Regions from separate parts of the Psychrosphaera aquimarina genome, predicted to be linked through region 2. Evidence: predicted binding sites of a transcription regulator. Region 2 holds the regulator's gene; the other holds the start of a gene.
The links. The regulator NrdR, encoded in region 2, represses ribonucleotide reductase genes. The targets are predictions, from matches to a motif close to AAACACNANATNTNGTGTTT.
Positions count from the first base shown of each region.

Region 1 (9,923 bases), on a different contig from region 2:
AAAACAACGATAGAGTCTCCGCAAATTATTAGCTTATAGCTATTTAAGTTGGCGTATTCTACAAAAATTCTTATACATCACAATAAATGATCGAGTTTTTAGTAAAAAAAATTATAATGCCGGAATTCACAATTATAGAGTAATACCATTTAAACGATATGGTATGAAACGACATATTTTAAATTAGGCGTACTTATGGATCTAATAAAAGCAATTAACGTTGATCTTACTCCCGCAAATGTTGTGTTTGAGTGTTCACTAGAGCAAAGTGGTATTTTCAGAGATACGATTCATATTGTTGGTTTTGAATTTGATGGCACGGCTTGTTTCCGTAAGGGCACAAAAGATGGACCTAATGCCTTAAGAGAAGTATCCGATGGGATTGAATCGTATTCTCCTTATTTGGATGATGATATTGATGGGATTTCATTTGTTGATTTAGGTAATTTCAAACTGCTTAACTTAACAGAACAACCAGAGCTTGTTGATGCATCCTCAGAGTTTATTGAGTCATTATGGCAAAAGGGTACAGATGACTTTGTAGACTTGTTTTCAGATGTGAATTTACAGCAAGATAATGTAAAGGTACTTACTCTAGGCGGGGAACATTCTATTTCCTATGCACCTATTAAAACGTATTTAGACCAATATGATGACTTAACATTAATTCATTTAGATGCGCATGCGGATTTAAGAGATGGTTATCTAGGTTATCATTACTCCCACGCATCGATTATAAGACGGGTTGTTGATCACTTTGGTGCTGGTCATGAATTGATCCAATATGGTATACGCTCTGGGACTAAACAAGAATATGTTTGGATGGATGAAAACCAAACATTAATCAAAGATAGAACTTCATTTCTTAAAAAAATAGAAAGTATTCCAAGTGATAGACCAATCTATTTAACCTTAGATTTGGATTACTTTGACCCGAGTTACTTCCCGGGCACAGGCACACCTGAGCCAGGTGGTGAAGATTTTCACTCGTTCGTCAGTTTGTGTAAGATTTTAACGAATAAAAACTTTGTCGGTTGTGATGTAGTTGAATTGGCGCCCAATATTGATGCATCGGGTAATAGTGATGTATTTGCCGCTAAAGTCGTACGTGAACTTATTTTATGTTTAAACAATTCTGGTACATCAAATCATGCCTAACAAAAATACCGAAACATCAAATTGGAACTTTGAAGACTCTGAAAAGTTATACGGTGTTAGCCGTTGGAGTAAGGGGTATTTTTCTATCGGCGCTAATGGAGATTTATTAGCGACGCCTGATCATCATCAACCTAGTCTCACCATAAATATTCAAGAGATTGTTGAAGAAATGAATGAAACGGGTATTCAGTTTCCTGCGGTTATTCGTTTCCACGACATTCTCCGTTCACAGGTAGAGTCACTAAATCTTACTTTCCGAAATGTTATAAATGATGCCGACTACCAAGGGCAGTACTTTGGGGTATTCCCAATCAAAGTTAATCAAATGCGTGAAGTGGTAGAAGAGGTGGTTAGTGCGGGTAAACAGTTCAATTACGGTTTAGAAGCCGGCTCAAAACCAGAGTTAATGGCTGCACTTGCTTACAACACAAACAAGGAGTCTTTAACCATTCTAAATGGTTATAAAGATGAAGAGTATTTTAAGTTAGCTTTGTTGGGGCAACAGATTGGCCGTAAAATCATTATTGTAATTGAAAAATTTAATGAATTAAAAACCTTGGTGCGGATAGCGAAAGAGATGGGGGTTATGCCTATCGTAGGTTTACGCAGTAAGTTAATGGTGAAAGGCAGAGGAAAGTGGAAAAACTCAAGTGGCGAACGTGCTAAATTTGGTTTGAGTTATGTTGAAATGTTAAATGCGGTTGATTATTTAACAGAGCAGGGATTTGCTGATAGCGTCAAATTGTTGCATTTTCATATTGGAAGCCAATTAACTGATATTCGCTCTGTTAAAGACGCAATACAAGAAGCCTCCATGGTTTATATGAACTTAGCTAAATATGGTGTGCCATTATCTTATATTGACGTTGGTGGTGGATTAGCCGTTGATTATGATGGGAGTCAATCTACACATAACTCGTCATGTAATTATTCTACCGAAGAATACATTGTTGATATTGTTTATGGCATCAAACAAACGTGTGACTTGTATGATATTCCACACCCTAATATCGTCAGTGAAAGTGGCAGGGCGATCACAGCTCACCATTCTTGTGTTATTGCAAAAGTGATTGGCGAAATCAAACCCAACAGTACCAAGTTTGATACCAGTATTGAGCAAGATGAGCATATTTTAATCAGTAATTTGCGCGATATTACCCAAGAACTTAATTGCGAAAATTACCAAGAGATGTATAACGATTTAGTCTCTGTAAAAGCACAAACGGTCAGTGCTTTTAGTTTAGGCGTTCTTAGCTTAAAAGACATGGCTAAAATGGAGTCGTTATATTGGCAAACTCTGGAAAAGATCAATCAACATTTAATTGGCGAGGAATTTATTCCAGAACAGTTAATGGAGATACCCGCGTTATTATCGTCACAGTACTTAGTGAATTTCTCTGTGTTTCAATCAACCATAGATTCCTGGGCCATTAAACAAGTATTACCGATTGTGCCAATCAACCGTTTGTCAGAAAAACCTACCAAGATAGCAAGTTTAGTGGATATAACTTGTGATAGTGATGGCAAGATAGATCAGTTTATTGAATCTAATGGCTCGACAAATACATTGCCTCTACATCAACTAAACACAGGTGAAGATTATCATGTTGGCATATTTTTAACGGGCGCTTATCAAGACGTTATGGGCGACATGCATAACTTATTTGGCCGGTTAAATGAAGTACATATATATAGTTATGACGACGACCCTAAAGACTATTACATTGAAGAAGTCGTACATGGTTCAAATATGGGTGATGTTCTGTCCACTATGCAATATAGCTCTGAAATTCTAGCTAATAATATAAAAAAAGAGATTGATGTAAAAGTATCGCAAGGGTTAATCAAACCAAGGATGGGTGTTCAACTTACCGATTTTTATGAAGGTTGTTTAAGTAATTACACATATTTAGCAGACGATAAACACTAATCAAAATAGTAAAGTTAAATAATAGATATAAAAAAGGTGATTTCATTTCTGAAATCACCTTTTTTATTTATGTCTCGTAGCCCTAGCTCCTAACACGAAGCTCGCTACTCGAATCTCAATACTTATAGACTAAAGTTCAAAGTCGTCAAACGCACTAGCATCAACATCAGAATCAATTTGTCCAACTAAGTAAGAGCTAATTTCTGATTCTTGTGGTGCTACTTGAACGTTGTCAGATTCTAAATACTTATTCATCCAAGGAAGAGGATTGCTCTTAATGTCATACATGGCTGGAATGCCTATGGCTGACAAACGGTGATTAGCAATATACTCAACGTACTGGCATAATATTTCTTCATTTAGACCAATCATAGAACCGTCTTTGAACAAGTATTTTGCCCATTCTTTTTCTTGGTCAACAGCATTAACAAAGATTTGTTTCGCTTCTTGGAAGCACTCAATGCTGATCTCTTGCATTTCAGGATCATCTTGCCCATCTGCCCACAAGTTTATTATGTGTTGAGTTGAGGTTAAATGTAAGTTCTCATCACGAGCTATCAAACGAATGATCTTAGAATTACCTTCCATGATTTCACGTTCAGCAAATGCAAAGGTACAAGCAAAACTGACGTAAAAACGAATCGCTTCTAATGCGTTAATTGAGTTTACCGCTAAATAAAGTTTCTTTTTAAGCTCTCTAAGTGTGATGTTGTAAGTAACACCATCAACCACATGTTCACCAAGGCCTTGTGTTTGATATAACTGAGTACAGAAAATTAAGTCATCGTAGTATTTAGAAATGTCAGAAGCACGTTTTAATATCTCTTCGTTTCTAACGATGTCATCAAATACTTCACTTGGGTCAGTAAATAAGTTTCTTAATATATGGGTATATGAACGAGAGTGAATCGTTTCACTGAAAGACCATGTTTCAATCCACGTTTCTAGTTCAGGCAATGACGTAATTGGCAATAACGCAACGTTAGGGCTTCGGCCTTGAATTGAATCTAATAACGTTTGGTACTTTAAGTTTGAAATAAAAATATGTTTTTCGCTGTCTGTCATTGACTGAAAATCAGCACGGTCTTTACTAACATCAATTTCTTCTGGACGCCAAAAGAATGAAAGTTGTTTTTCTATTAACTTTTCAAAAATGCTGTGACGTTGTTGATCGTATCGAGCTACATTTACTGGTTGACCAAAAAACATAGGTTCTTTTAACGCATCGACGATAGTTTGATTAAACGTGGTGTATTTCATATTTTTTTATTCTCTAATTCTTTAGTTATCCACGGTAATGATACCGTGGATACATATTCCCTGACTAAATTTTACAAGCGCCGCCTTCACAATCGTCATCTTCTTCGATAACAACTGTGGTTGGATTAGCAGCCGTAGCCTCTGATTTACCACCAGTACTGATACCAGCTTGGTCTCGTGTATTATGGTAATACAAAGTTTTTAAACCGTATTTATAGGCTGTTAACAAGTCTTTTAACAGCTGTTGCATAGGCACTCTGTTCTCAGGGTATTTTGTTGGGTCATAGTTAGTATTCGCCGAAATCGTTTGGTCGATAAACTTCTGCATAATACCGCACAACTGTAAGTAACCTTCGTTACTAGTAATATCCCACAATAATTCATATTGATTACGTAAACGGCCAAGTTCAGGAACTACTTGTTTTAATACGCCATCTTTACTTGATTTAACCGAAATCAATCCACGTGGTGGCTCGACACCATTTGTCGCATTCGATATCTGAGATGACGTCTCAGAAGGCATTAATGCTGACAATGTAGAGTTACGTAATCCATGTTTAACAATGTCAGTACGTAATGTTTCCCAATCTAAATGTAAAGGTTCATCACAATAACCATCAACAGACTTCTTATAAGTGTCAATTGGTAATAAACCTTGAGCGTAAGTTGTCTCGTTAAATTTAGGGCAAGCACCACGCTCTTGCGCTAAGTCGTTTGATGCTTTTAATAAGTAAAATTGAATCGCTTCAAAGGTACGGTGAATTAAGTTGTTGCCACTACCGTCTGAGTATTTAGCACCATTTTTTGCAAGATAATAAGCAAAGTTAATAACACCAACACCTAATGTTCTGCGTCCCATTGTTGCGTTGAACGCAGCGGGAACCGGATAATCTTGGTAATCTAATAAGTTATCTAAGGCTCTTACCGCTAATTGTGCTAACTCTTCAAGTTCATCCAAAGATTCTATCGCACCTAAATTGAAGGCAGATAATGTACAAAGAGCAATTTCACCTTCTTCGTCATTTACATTCTGTAAAGGCTTAGTTGGTAGAGCAATCTCTAAACATAAGTTACTTTGGCGTACTGGGGCAAACTCAGGATTAAATGGACTGTGTGTATTACAGTGATCAACATTTTGTAAGTAAATACGACCTGTACTTGCACGTTCGTTTAAGAATAAAGTAAATAATTCAACGGCTTTAATACGTTTCTTACGAATACTTTCATCTTGTTCGTATTTTACGTATAGCTCTTCAAATAGGTCTTGGTCAGCAAAATAAGCATCGTACAAACCTGGTACGTCAGAAGGGCTGAATAAAGTAATGTATTCGTCTTTAATTAAGCGTTGGTACATAGTTCGGTTGAACTGCACACCATAATCTAAATGACGAACGCGGTTTTCTTCAACACCACGGTTATTTTTTAGAACAAGTAATGATTCTACTTCTAAATGCCATAAAGGGTAAAAGAGTGTAGCAGCACCACCACGAACACCACCTTGAGAACAGCTTTTAACAGCCGTTTGGAAATGTTTGTAAAAAGGAATACAACCTGTATGGAATGCTTCACCGTTACGGATTGCACTACCTAGAGCACGAATTCTACCGGCATTAATACCGATACCTGCACGTTGGCTTACGTATTTTACTATGGCAGAAGTTGTCGCATTAATTGAATCTAAGTTATCGCCAGCTTCTATTAATACACAAGAACTAAATTGACGAGTAGGAGTACGGACGCCCGCCATAATAGGAGTTGGTAACGATATTTTGAATTTAGACGTCGCATCATAAAAACGCTGAATGTAATCTAAGCGTGTTTCTTTTGGGTATTTGGCGAATAAACAAGCCGCAACTAACACATATAAAAATTGAGCACTTTCATATATTTTACCGGTTACGCGGTTTTGTACTAAATACTTACCTTCTAGTTGCTTAACAGCGGCATAACTAAAGTCTAAATCTCGTGAGTGGACAATAAATTTATCTATTTCATCAAATTCAGCTTCAGTGAAGTCTTCTAACAAATGTTCATCGTAACGTTTGTCTGCGACCATTGCTTTTACGTGATTGTACAAACGTGGTGGCTCAAATTGGCCATACGCTTTTTTACGTAAATGGAATACAGCTAAACGCGCTGATAAATATTGGTAATCTGGCGTTTGTTCAGAGATCAGATCCGCCGCAGCTTTTATGATCGTTTCGTGAATATCTTCAGTTTTGATACCATCATAGAACTGAATATGAGATTTGATTTCAACCTCAGATACAGAAACGTTATCTAAACCCTTGGCTGCCCAAGTGATAACGCGATGGATTTTATCTAGATCAAGAGGTTCTTTAACTCCATCTCTTTTACTAACAGATAGGTTCTGATTCATCTGGCCAGTTTATCCTTTATTTTTATTATTTGCGCACGACTTTAATATCGTTTTTTGTTGACAACTATATGTAGGGGTGTTTTTGATTAAAAACACATCATGTAGTGCCTAACTTGTTTGTTAGGCACAAGATAGAGTGTATGAGGTGTGAATGCAAGCTCAAATTTCGCTTCAATATTGAGCATTAATTGGTATTGTAAGTAGCTCCTAACGCTACACAATAAAGTGTAAATACGAGCTAAAAAAATCTACATTTTATTGAAAAAAAGTCCATTTTATAAATTATTTTTTTCTCACGTACTGAATTAAAAAGTGAGCAGTCAAGTAAAAAACAATGGAAATCTTATATTAAAATCTTATTGATCTAACTTTTCAAAATATAAAATGTAATTTACATCGATGTTAGGTTTTAAGGTGAACTGTTCATTTAATGGATTGTAATGTAATCCAATTGCATCCCTGATTTTTAAACCGTAACGTTCGGCCCACTGAATAAGTTGTGCCGGTTTTATGAACTTTTCAAATTCATGTGTGCCTTTGGGTACTAACTTCAATACTTTTTCAGCACCAACGATGGCTAATAAGTAACTTATAGCGGTTTTATTTAAGGTTGAGAAAAAGACACGCCCCCCTGGTTTACATGCATTTGCGGCGGCACAAATGATTGATTCTGGGTCTGGAACGTGTTCCAACATTTCCATGCAAGTAACAATATCAAACTGTTGATAATGTTGTTGGCTAAAGTCTTCTGCGTTGATGTTTTGATATCTTACGTTTGTCACTCCAGCTTCTAATGCATGAAGTTTGGCAACATCTAAAGAATCTTGTGCTAAATCGATACCGACAACATTAGCAGACAATTTAGCTAAACTTTCAGCCAAAATACCACCGCCACAACCAATATCTAGCAATTCTTTATGGGCTACTGAGCCTGCCATTTGTTGAATATAAGACACTCTTACAGGGTTTAATTTATGTAATGGTTTGAAGCTACCTTCCATATCCCACCATGAAGCCGCAATGGAATTAAATTTGTCAATTTCGTTGGAATCGACATTGGTGTTTTCACTCAGATCAGAACTCATAAATTTTGTGCCACTTATATAAGGTAATTAATGTGATTATATGAGTCATAAAAAAATAAAGATAGATGAAATAAAAGTGATTGTTCAATTAAAACGCAAATACAGTGGTCACAAAGGGCGAATAAACAATTTTTAATCATTTTGCATAGGGTAGCCAATAAAGACGCTGAAATTGCACTAGCGTGACGATACGAATGTGTTACAATCGCGAGCAAGATCCATACTAATAAAAACTTACTTTAAGTAGTTGCAGGGAATAGTGCGTTTATGACAGATCATACTGATAATATTAGTCCTATTAATATTGAAGAAGAATTAAAAACCAGTTACCTAGATTATGCCATGAGTGTAATCGTTGGCCGTGCGTTACCAGACGTACGAGATGGATTAAAACCAGTTCATCGTCGCGTATTATTTGCGATGAACGAATTAAAAAATGACTGGAACAAACCTTATAAGAAATCTGCACGTGTAGTTGGTGACGTTATTGGTAAATATCACCCACATGGCGATAGTGCGGTATACGATACCATTGTACGTATGGCACAGCCTTTTTCATTACGTTATACATTAGTAGATGGTCAAGGTAACTTCGGTTCAGTTGACGGTGATTCTGCAGCAGCCATGCGTTATACCGAAATTCGTATGGAAAAGTTAGCTCATGAATTGTTAGCTGATTTAGAAAAAGAAACGGTAGATTTTGTTCCAAACTACGATGGTCAAGAACACATTCCAGTTGTTTTACCAACAAAAGTGCCTAACTTATTAGTTAATGGTTCTTCTGGTATCGCTGTTGGTATGGCGACAAACATTCCGCCACATTCATTACGCGAAGTTATTGACGGCACACTTGCTTTGTCACATAACGAAGATATTACTGTTGAAGAGTTGATGGAGCATATACCTGGTCCTGATTTTCCAACAGGCGCGATCATCAATGGCCGTAAAGGTATTATAGATGCTTATAATACCGGTCGCGGTAAAGTATATATCCGTGCACAAGCCACTATCGAAACTGATGAAGCGAATGGTAAAGACACCATTATTGTTACTGAAATTCCTTATCAAGTTAACAAAGCAAGATTGATCGAGAAAATTGCTGAGTTAGTTAAAGATAAAAAAGTAGAAGGCATTACGGCATTACGTGACGAGTCTGATAAAGACGGTATGCGTATTGTTATAGAAATCAAACGTGGTGAACCGTCAGAAGTTATTTTAAACCAATTATATTCATTGACTCAGTTACAGACTGTGTTTGGTATGAATATGGTTGCATTAACACATGGTCAGCCAAAAATTCACACGTTAAAAGAAATGCTTGAAGCATTTTTATCTCACCGTCGTGAAGTTGTTACCCGTCGTACGGTATTTGATCTCCGTAAAGCGCGTGACCGTGCCCATATATTAGAAGCATTAGCAATTGCGTTGGTGAACATAGATCCAATCATTGCATTAATCAAAGATTCTCCAACACCAGCTGAAGCAAAAGTTAAGTTAGTTGCGCAAGGTTGGCCTTTAGGGAATGTTGCAGCCATGCTTGAAAAAGCAGGGGAAGACTCAGCACGTCCAGAGTGGTTAGAGCCCGAGTTTGGTATTCGTGATGGTGTCTATTATATGACTGAGCAACAAGCTCAAGCCATCTTAGAGTTGCGTTTACACAGATTAACAGGTCTAGAACATGAGAAAATACTTGCTGAATACGGTGAGATCTTAGAGCTAATTGCTGAACTGTTATACATTTTAGGTAGCCCAGAACGATTAATGGAAGTTATTCGTGAAGAGTTAGCCGTGATACGTGAAACATATGGTGATGAACGTTGTACTGAAATACGCGATGCATCACACGATATAAACCTTGAAGATCTTATTAATGAAGAAGATGTTGTGGTAACACTTTCTCACGAAGGTTACTGTAAATATCAACCGTTAACTGATTACCAAGCACAACGTCGTGGTGGTCGTGGTAAATCTGCGACTAAGATGAAAGATGAAGATTTCATTGAAAAACTCTTAGTGGCCAACACCCATGACACTATTCTATGTTTCTCTGATAAAGGTCGTATGTATTGGTTGAAAGTATACCAATTACCTTTAGCCAGCAGACAGTCTC
Region 1 covers NZ_JAWCUA010000001.1:242,314-252,236, forward strand. Annotated here, with positions in the region: gene RT723_RS01200 (adenosylmethionine decarboxylase) at 1-7, opposite strand, end outside; gene speB (agmatinase) at 196-1,158, shown strand; gene speA (biosynthetic arginine decarboxylase) at 1,151-3,088, shown strand; gene nrdB (class Ia ribonucleoside-diphosphate reductase subunit beta) at 3,218-4,348, opposite strand; gene nrdA (class 1a ribonucleoside-diphosphate reductase subunit alpha) at 4,413-6,728, opposite strand; gene ubiG (bifunctional 2-polyprenyl-6-hydroxyphenol methylase/3-demethylubiquinol 3-O-methyltransferase UbiG) at 7,085-7,801, opposite strand; gene gyrA (DNA gyrase subunit A) at 8,081-9,923, shown strand, end outside.
Region 1: the regulator NrdR is predicted to act here: its motif matches at 6,819-6,838, upstream of nrdA (class 1a ribonucleoside-diphosphate reductase subunit alpha).

Region 2 (9,923 bases):
GTTACCCTGGCAAACGTTATTACGGTGGTTGTGAGTATGTTGATGTTTCTGAGCAATTAGCTATCGATCGTGCTAACCAGTTATTTGGTTCTGATTACGCTAACGTTCAACCACATTCTGGTTCTCAAGCAAACTCTGCGGTATTCCAAGCATTAATTAATCCTGGCGATACAGTGTTAGGTATGAGCCTAGCGCACGGTGGTCACTTAACTCACGGTTCTCACGTAAGTTTCTCTGGTAAAATCTACAATGCAGTTCAATACGGCATTAATGAAGAAACCGGTGAATTAGATTACGAAGAAGTTGAAGCACTAGCTCGTGAACATAAACCTGCGATGATTATTGCTGGTTTCTCTGCATACTCAGGTATTGTTGATTGGGCTCGTTTCCGTAAAATTGCGGATGAAGTTGGCGCGTACTTATTTGTTGATATGGCTCACGTTGCAGGTCTTGTTGCTGCAGGTGAATACCCAAATCCAGTACCACATGCTCACGTTGTAACAACAACAACTCATAAAACATTAGCCGGTCCACGTGGCGGATTAATCATTTCTGGTTGTGGTGACGAAGCAGTTTATAAAAAATTAAACAGCGCTGTATTCCCAGGTGGTCAAGGTGGTCCTTTATGTCACGTTATTGCTGCAAAAGCAGTGGCGTTTAAAGAAGCGTTACAACCTGACTTTAAAGAATACCAAAAGCAAGTTGTTATAAATGCTAAGAAAATGTGTGAAGTGATGATGTCTCGTGGTTACGATATCGTATCTAATGGCACACATAATCATTTGTTCTTAGTTGATTCTAATTGCTAAAGACATGACAGGTAAAGATGCAGACGCGGCATTAGGTAAAGCATTTATCACAGTAAATAAAAACTCTGTGCCAAATGACCCACGCTCTCCTTTTGTTACTTCTGGTTTACGTTTAGGTACACCAGCGGTTACTCGTCGTGGTATGAAAGAAGCCGAAATGGTTGAGTTAACAAACTTAATCTGTGACGTTTTAGATAACATTGAAGACGAAGCAAACATTCAAGCTGTTAAAGCAAAAGTACAAGACCTTTGTGCTCGATTCCCTGTTTACGCATAAGCATAAATAGTTGCTCGAAAACAGCCTGTTAGCTGTGTTAAACTAAGCCGCGATTTTCGCGGCTTTTTTATTGATATAAAATACTCTTTTCTTTATTTATATTAACAAGCAACTTCATCTCGTATAACTAGTAGGTTTTTTTATGCATTGTCCATTTTGTTCAGCAACGGAAACTAAAGTAATTGACTCCCGTTTAGTTGGTGGTGGTTCACAAGTTCGTCGCCGTAGAGAGTGCAATTTATGTAATGAACGTTTTACTACCTTTGAAGGGGCGGAGTTAGTCATGCCTAAAGTGGTAAAGCGGGACGGAAAACGTGAACCATTTAATGAAGATAAAATGTGTGCTGGTATTTTACGAGCCCTAGAAAAACGACCTGTCAGCACAGAACAAGTTGAACAATTAATACTGAGCATCAAAAAAGAAATACGAATGACTGGCGAGCGAGAAGTCAGCTCTGAATTTATTGGTAACTTAATCATGGATGGTTTAGTACAAGTGGATAAAGTGGCTTATGTAAGATTTGCCTCTGTTTATCGTTCATTTGAAGATATTAAAGAGTTTGGTGAAGAGATTGCTAAAATCGGTCAACAAGCGGATAAAAAAATGAACTTAGCAAACTTCAATCCAAGCTATTCGATTAGATAGCGGTTTAAGAAAAGGTTTAACCTTGATTATTAAGATAACTCTATGAGCTTTTCTCTAGCAGATCACCAATTTATGGCTAGAGCTATTAATTTAGCTAAAAGTGGCCGATTCTCCACTAGCCCAAATCCAAATGTGGGCTGCGTGGTTGTTAAAGATAACCAAATTATTGGCGAAGGTTGGCATCAAAAAGCGGGTTCCGGACATGCTGAAGTTAACGCATTAGCAAACTTAACACCGGAACAAACCACCGACGCAACCGCTTATGTAACCTTAGAACCATGCAGTCATTTTGGTCGAACACCACCTTGTGCAAATCGTTTAATTGACGCCAACATCAAACGTGTTGTCGTTGCCATGTTAGACCCAAATCCATTAGTCGCGGGCAAAGGCATATTATTGTTAATGCAGGCTGGTGTTGATGTCAAACTTGGGTTATTAGAGGATGATGCTAGAGCCATTAACACAGGTTTTTTATCTAGAATGGAACGTAAACGTCCATTTGTAACCGTTAAAATGGCGTCTTCTTTAGATGGAAAATCAGCGCTTGGTAATGGTCAAAGCAAATGGATCACCTCAGCTCAAGCAAGGGCGGATGTTCAAACGTATCGAGCGGCTTCATGTGCCATCTTATCAACTGCTAAAACAGTGATTGCCGACAACGCCAAATTAAATGTGCGTAAGGAACAGCTCAATTTCCAGTATCCTTTTAATGACGTCGTTTCTGAAATTAGGCAGCCAATAAAAATAATTTTAGACAGTCGTGGTGAATTAGACCCTAAGTTGCAAGATAAGCTGGCATTATTTGATGACAATACACCTATTGTTATTGTTAGAAACGACACTGACCCAATGCCAGAAAGCCAACGGACAAATGTTAAATATCTTCAAATTCCTTACGATCTGACAAAAGGCAAGTTTGATATTGCACGTTTGTTAGATTGGTGTGGTATTAATGAGATCAATAACTTGTGGGTAGAAGCGGGGGCGACGTTAGCAGCCTATATAATTGAACAACAATTGTTTGATCAATTAGTGGTTTATATCGCACCTAAAATCATGGGAGTAAACGCGCAGGATGTTATGCCTGTAGGGCCATTTAGTTCCATGGAGCAAGTCATTGATTTGCAATTAAAACAACTTGTTCAGTTAGGCCAAGATCTGCGCCTAAGTTATGTTAACAATTCTAAGTTTAAGAAATCTGAGGAATAATCCGTGTTCACAGGAATAGTTGAAGCGACAGGCAAGATCAGCTCTTTAGTAAAAAAGGGCGGCGATTATCAAGTTACAGTAAATAGCGGTGAACTGGATTTATCTGATGTTAAGTTAGGTGACAGTATTGCCACCAATGGTGTTTGTTTGACGGTTGTTGAACTTCTAAATGACGGTTATGTGGCCGATGTTTCAAATGAAACCATTAAACATACCGGATTTGCACATTATAAAAATGGTCAGATGGTTAATCTTGAGAAAGCCATGTTACCAACCACGCGTTTTGGTGGTCATATGGTCAGTGGTCATGTTGATACGGTAGCTAAGTTATTAAAAGTTATCAATAACGGTCGTGCCATTGATTTATGGTTTGAATTACCCAATGACATAAAAAAATACATAGTAAAAAAAGGCTCAATAACCATAGACGGCGTAAGCTTGACGGTGAATGAAGTCGAAGTGCAACAATTTAAGTTAACCATAGTTCCGCATACGTCGGCTCAAACCACCTTGGAAAATTTAACAGTAGGTGCTGCAGTAAATGTAGAAGTTGATATAATCGCTCGTTATGTCGAGCGTTTGGTGAGCAAATCAGACGAAGGCGTCACTATGGGTTTGTTAGCAAAGTCAGGTTTTTTGAAATAGAACCTTCATTTTAGATTTAAACGATTCTGGTAGAAGAAATGAAATTAAATACCCCTGAAGAAATAATAGAAGATATCCGTCATGGCAAAATGGTCATTTTGATGGATGATGAAGATAGGGAAAATGAAGGTGATTTGATCATGGCAGCAGACATGCTAACGCCTGAACATATTAACTTTATGGTAACTCATGCTCGTGGATTAGTGTGTTTACCAATGACAGAAGAAAGAGCTATAGCGCTTAATTTGTCATTAATGGTAGATAATAACAATGCACAGTTTGCCACAAATTTTACGGTGTCGATTGAAGCAGCCGAAGGTGTTACTACTGGGATTAGCGCGGCGGATAGGGCTCGTACAGTACAAGCTGCGGTTTCGGTAAACCCAAAACCGTCTGACATAGTGCAGCCTGGACATATATTCCCACTGGTTGCTAAAAAAGGTGGCGTATTAACGCGTGCAGGTCATACAGAAGCGGCAGTTGATTTGGCTCGTTTAGCTGGACGTATAGATGCGGGTGTTATCGTTGAGATCTTGAACGAAGATGGCTCTATGGCTCGCAGACCAGATTTAGAGATCTTTGCAGAAAAACATGATTTAAAAATTGGTACCATCGCCGATTTAATTGAATATCGTAATTTAAACGAAACTACAGTTGAACGTATCGCTAAATGTAAACTACCAACTAAGTTTGGTGAATTTGATTTATATACTTTTAAAGACACGATTGATGAGCAAGTACATTTTGCTTTGGTTAAAGGTGATATTGAACAACAAGAGTCACCTTTAGTTCGTGTTCATTTACAGAATACGTTTAGTGATCTTTTGTCTTCTGACCGTTCAGTGAATAGAAGTTATGCCATTGACAGTGCACTTGAAAAAATTGCTGCAGAAGGTGGCGTGTTTGTCTTATTAGGTAAACAAGAAGATACCGCTGACCTTATTAATATAGTGAAACGCTTTGAAGCTGAAGACTCAGGTGAAACCTTAGCCCCAGCTAAATGGACGGGCACATCACGTAATGTTGGTGTTGGTTCACAAATGTTAGCGCAATTAGGCGTTAAAAAAATGCGACTGTTAAGTTCACCTAAGAAATACCATGCATTATCTGGTTTTGGCTTAGAAGTGACAGAATACGTAAGTGAATAAAAAAATAACTCACCAGTTACGATTAAATGTGCGTTTCTGATGATTAATATTTAATTCATTGGCTATAAAAAAGCTTATCCCTAACATCAAAGATTTTGTTGTGTTATTATCGCGCAAAATTTTTTAAGTAAAATAGAAAGGTTTACGAATGAACATCATTGAAGGCAACTTCCGTGCTACAGGTAAAAAATTTGCTGTTGTAGTTTCACGTTTTAATCACTTTATAGTGGACAGTTTATTAGACGGAGCGCTTGATGCGTTAGATCGTCACGGTGAAGTATCTGATGAAGATATTACGGTTGTTTATGTCCCTGGTGCGTATGAGCTTCCTGTTGCCGCTAAAAAAATAGCTAAGTCTGGCAAATACGATGCAATTATTGCGATTGGTGCGGTCATTCGTGGTGGTACACCACATTTTGATTTTGTCGCTGGCGAATGTAATAAAGGTTTAGCTAATGTTTCTTTGGAATTTGATATTCCAGTCGCGTTTGGCGTGATCACAACAGATAGCATTGAGCAAGCCATAGAACGTGCTGGCACAAAAGCTGGTAACAAAGGTGGCGAAGCGGCATTAAGCGCGCTTGAAATGGTCAATGTAATGGCTCAACTTTAGGACGCTCATTTAATGAAACCTGCAGCAAGAAGAAAAGCCAGAGGATTAGCAGTACAAGCTATTTACTCATGGCAACTCAGTCAAAATCACGTTACGGATATTGAACAACAAATGTTGTTGGACAATGATGTAGCTAAAGTTGATGTTCAATACTTCCAAGAATTAATCCGTGGTGTTGCTGCGCATTATAAAGAAATTGACGTTGCTTTAATGCCTTATACCGAACGTCCTTTTGAAGAAGTCGATCAAATCGAAAAAGCGATCTTACGTTTAACAGCATTCGAACTTAAGTATCGTGTTGACGTTCCATATAAAGTAGCTATTAACGAAGGTATTGAACTTGCTAAAAAGTTTGGTGCTGACGATAGCCATCGCTTTGTTAATGGTGTACTTGATAAAGCGGTTAAAGATTTACGCGTACCGTTACTGTAATTCAAAAAAACAAATGTGTTGTAGGAAATTGGAATGAAAGAGTTTGAGCTCATTCGGAAATATTTCTCCGAGCGTGGGCCAAAACGCAAGGATGTAGTGTTAGGTGTTGGCGATGATGCCGCCCTAACACGTGTACCGCAAGACAAGCTTCTTGTAGTTGCCACCGATACTATGGTGGAGAATACTCACTTCTTCCCAGATGCGTCTCCGCGTTCTATTGGCCATCGTTGTTTAGCTGTTAATTTAAGTGACTTTGCTGCAATGGGTGCTGAGCCTGCTTGGGCCTCTGTTGCGATAACGTTACCAACTTCAGATGAGAAGTGGGTCGAAGAATTCTCTAATGGTCTATTTGAGGTTGCAGAATACTTTAATGTACAAATCATTGGCGGTGACACGACACAAGGTCCATTAACGGTTACTGTTTGTTTGAAAGGTTTTGTACCAGAAAATAAAGCATTAATTAGAAGTGGTGCTAAGTCTGGTGATTGGATATATGTTACTGGCTCTCTCGGCGACTCAGCACTAACGGTCGCGTCAAAATTAAATAAAATAAATGTTAAAGCAGAACATTTAGAACAAGCACAAAGAAAATTTAACTATCCCGTTGCAAGATTAGCTGCGGGACAAGTATTACGTCATGCTGCCACTTCTGCCATTGATATTTCTGATGGTCTAATTCAAGACTTATCTCATATTTTGAACGCATCAAATGTGTCTGCAGAAATAGATGTCGCAAATTTGCCTATTTCACAAGCGGTTTTAGACAGTTTAGATGAAGATAGTGCAATAGAGATGGCGTTAATTGGTGGTGAAGATTATGAACTGTTATTTACTGTGCCAGAAGAGCAAAAAGGTTACTTAGAACAAAATGCCACAGCCATGGGGGTTCCTTTTACCTGTATTGGTCAAGTTAGAGGTGGTGACAGTGGAATATGTTTAGTCAAATCGGGTCAAAAATATCCATTACCAAACTTAAATGGTTATCAGCACTTTTCGTCTGAGGAAAACTAATGTCAGAGCCTAAATCAGAAAAGGGTGAACCAGAAAAGACTATGCAAGAAAGAAACTTTAATCTTTGTAATAAAACACACCTTTTAGCAACCGGTTTTGGCAGTGGTTTATTGCCTTTCAGCCCAGGTACATTCGGAACGGTAGCCGCAATTCCATTTTATCTTTGTTTTGTGTACGCACCTGATTGGACGTTTTGGTTATTCACATTATTAGTTTGTTTAGTTGGTCCATATATTTGTGGCAAAGCAGCGGATGATATTGGTGTTCATGATCATAAAGCTATAGTGTGGGATGAGTTTGCCGGTTTCTTTATTACCATGTGTTTTGTGCCGTTCACTTGGATGAACGTACTCGCTGGATTTATCCTGTTTCGCTTTTTTGACATTATCAAGCCTTGGCCAATATCTTGGTTAGACAAACATGTCCATGGTGGTTTAGGCATTATGATAGACGATATTGTTGCTGGTATAATTTCAGCCGGAATATTATTTTACCTACAGCCATTTATACATTAGGCCAATTCTATATTAACTAACTTGACAGCAATGTCACCTATCGGTAATTTGTTAATACATAATAAAATCAATATCATACTTTATTTTCAAGGAGGAAATAATGTTCAAATATAGCCTTATATTTATCACATTTTTTTTAACTTTATACACATCGGCTATCCAGGCTAAAAAAATTCCACTTTCAAGTTTTAACCAAATGCCTATGGTACAGCAGCCAAGTATTTCACCTGATGGTAAAAATATTGCTGTAATCATAAATAGAGATGATGAAACACAAGTTGCTATTTCTCCTTTTAATAACCCAAGTCAAGTGGTACCTGTAGTTGGCTTATCGGGTGAAAAATATAGGATAGAAAGTATAAACTGGGCTAATAATGAGCGGGTTTTAGTTACAGTTACACAACCGATTAAGTATTTGTTTTATCGTTTACGTACAACACATATTTATTCTGTAAAAATTGATGGCAGTAACACATTTGAGTTATCCAAAAAACAACGTGTAAAAGATAACTTAGATGCATACCGTAGTAGTCCTCATTTGTTAAGCATTTTAGAACAAGATCCAAACCATATTTTAGTCACAGTTAGAGATTGGCGTGACAATTACTATTCATCAGTTTTTAAAGTGAATATTGTCGATGGAACATTTACTAAATACTTACCTAATGGATTGAAAATTAATAGCTGGCAAGTTAATAAAAGTGGCGAAATATTAATGGCTATGGGTACTGATGATAATGAAAAGACGGACTTCAGTTATATATATATTCGTAAAAACAATGAATCTGATTGGGAACTGGCCAAAAAAAGAGAAGCATATAAAGAAGCAACATTTTCGCCTGTATTGTATGAGCAAGATACGAATTCAATTGTTGTGATCAGTAATCGTGAGTTGAATAAAAATGCGTTATGGCGATATCACATATCGACAGAAGAATTTGAGTTACTTGGTGAAGCTCCCGGTAATTATGATATCGACGGTAGTATTTCGAAGTTTAGCGGAGATAAAAGAAATGTCGTTGGTTTTACATATACCGATAACTTTGTACAACGCGTTTATTTTGACGAAAAAAATGAAGCCTTGAATCAACAAATAACATCAATATTCTCAAAACAAGGATTGAAGGCGTATTTGTATGATTGGGATAAAGCAGCAAACAAATATATTATATACGGTGTAAGTGACGATAAACCTGGGCAATTCTTTCTTTTTGACAGAGAGAAAAAGAAAATTTCAAAATGGTTTGGGCAATATCCTAGCTTGAGCAAAGAAAAGCTGTCGCCGGTTAAGCCCATTGAATTTAAAGCTCAAGATGGTATGACGCTATACGGTTATTTAACGATGCCAGAAGGGGTTGAAAATCCTCCATTAATTTTACATCCTCATGGTGGACCATACGGGGTAAGAGACACTCAATACTTTGACCCTTTTGTGCAACTTTTTGCTAGTAGAGGCTATGCTGTATTGCAAGTTAATTATCGTGGGTCAGGTGGCTTTGGTAATGAATATCTAGCATCTGGATACTCTCAATGGGGGAAGAAGATGCAATCAGACCTAGTTGATGCTATGAATTGGATAAAAGCTAAAGATATTGTTGATACTAAGAATAGTTGTATTGTTGGTGCCAGTTACGGTGGATATGCAGCTTTAACTGCGGGCTATCAAACACCTGATTTATTTAACTGTATTGTAAGTATTGCCGGTATAAGTGATATGGATGACCAAGTTGTGCAATGGAAATACTTTGGTTATCAGAGTTATATTGATAATGCGGTTAATGGTGAAGAAAATGATCTTGATTTGATATCGCCAGTACATTATGCAGACAAATTTAAAGCGCCTGTGTTATTGATCCATGGAAAAGTTGATATGAGTGTTAATTATCGTCAATCGGAAGGTATGTTTAAAGCGCTTAAAAAGGCTAAAAAAGACGTGGAATTTAAGTTGTTTGATTATGGTACTCACTACTTAAATGATGCCACTAACCGTAAAGAAGCAATGGGCTTAATGATTGAGTTTATTGATGAACATATCAATTAGATTATTATAAATATTCAAGTTATTGAAAGTCGAGTGCTCAAACACTCGACTTTTTTATGTGCACAATTGTCTTTAAATAGCCTTGTCACAAGAAAATAGATATTGATTGTTTTAACTGTATATCACATCGTAAGCACTAAGTGAGAATAGGCTGCAAGCTTATCTAACTAAGGGGGGAATGAGTGGGTAATTATAGTCGTAAGCTAGGAACACAAAAACTGTATCAAACGATAAGCTGAAAAGCTCTCTATAATGAATGATAGATTAAATCTCCAACTTATAAGCTGTTATACAGTGGTTATAAATACCAGCTATAAAAAAACCTACACAGTGGTAGGCTTTTTTACAGAATAACTGGATGTTAATCTTTTTTATCTTTGTCGTTAAAATCAGCATCGGTTTCAGTATCATCACCAACAACATGTTCTAACTTTAATTTCTTAACCGTTTTAATCGTAATAATTGGGCCTGAAAGCGCATATAAACCAAATACCGCTAATAGCACCTCAGCTGGGCGAGCTGCGACAAATGTGAAAACAAGAACTATCACTAATACCGCAACAAATGGGACTTTTCC
Region 2 covers NZ_JAWCUA010000007.1:88,081-98,003, reverse strand. Annotated here, with positions in the region: partial or broken gene glyA (serine hydroxymethyltransferase) at 1-1,086, shown strand, start outside; gene nrdR (transcriptional regulator NrdR) at 1,229-1,732, shown strand; gene ribD (bifunctional diaminohydroxyphosphoribosylaminopyrimidine deaminase/5-amino-6-(5-phosphoribosylamino)uracil reductase RibD) at 1,775-2,941, shown strand; gene RT723_RS07065 (riboflavin synthase) at 2,945-3,586, shown strand; gene ribBA (bifunctional 3,4-dihydroxy-2-butanone-4-phosphate synthase/GTP cyclohydrolase II) at 3,625-4,734, shown strand; gene ribH (6,7-dimethyl-8-ribityllumazine synthase) at 4,883-5,347, shown strand; gene nusB (transcription antitermination factor NusB) at 5,360-5,779, shown strand; gene thiL (thiamine-phosphate kinase) at 5,813-6,790, shown strand; gene RT723_RS07040 (phosphatidylglycerophosphatase A family protein) at 6,790-7,305, shown strand; gene RT723_RS07035 (alpha/beta hydrolase family protein) at 7,406-9,346, shown strand; gene pssA (CDP-diacylglycerol--serine O-phosphatidyltransferase) at 9,708-9,923, opposite strand, start outside.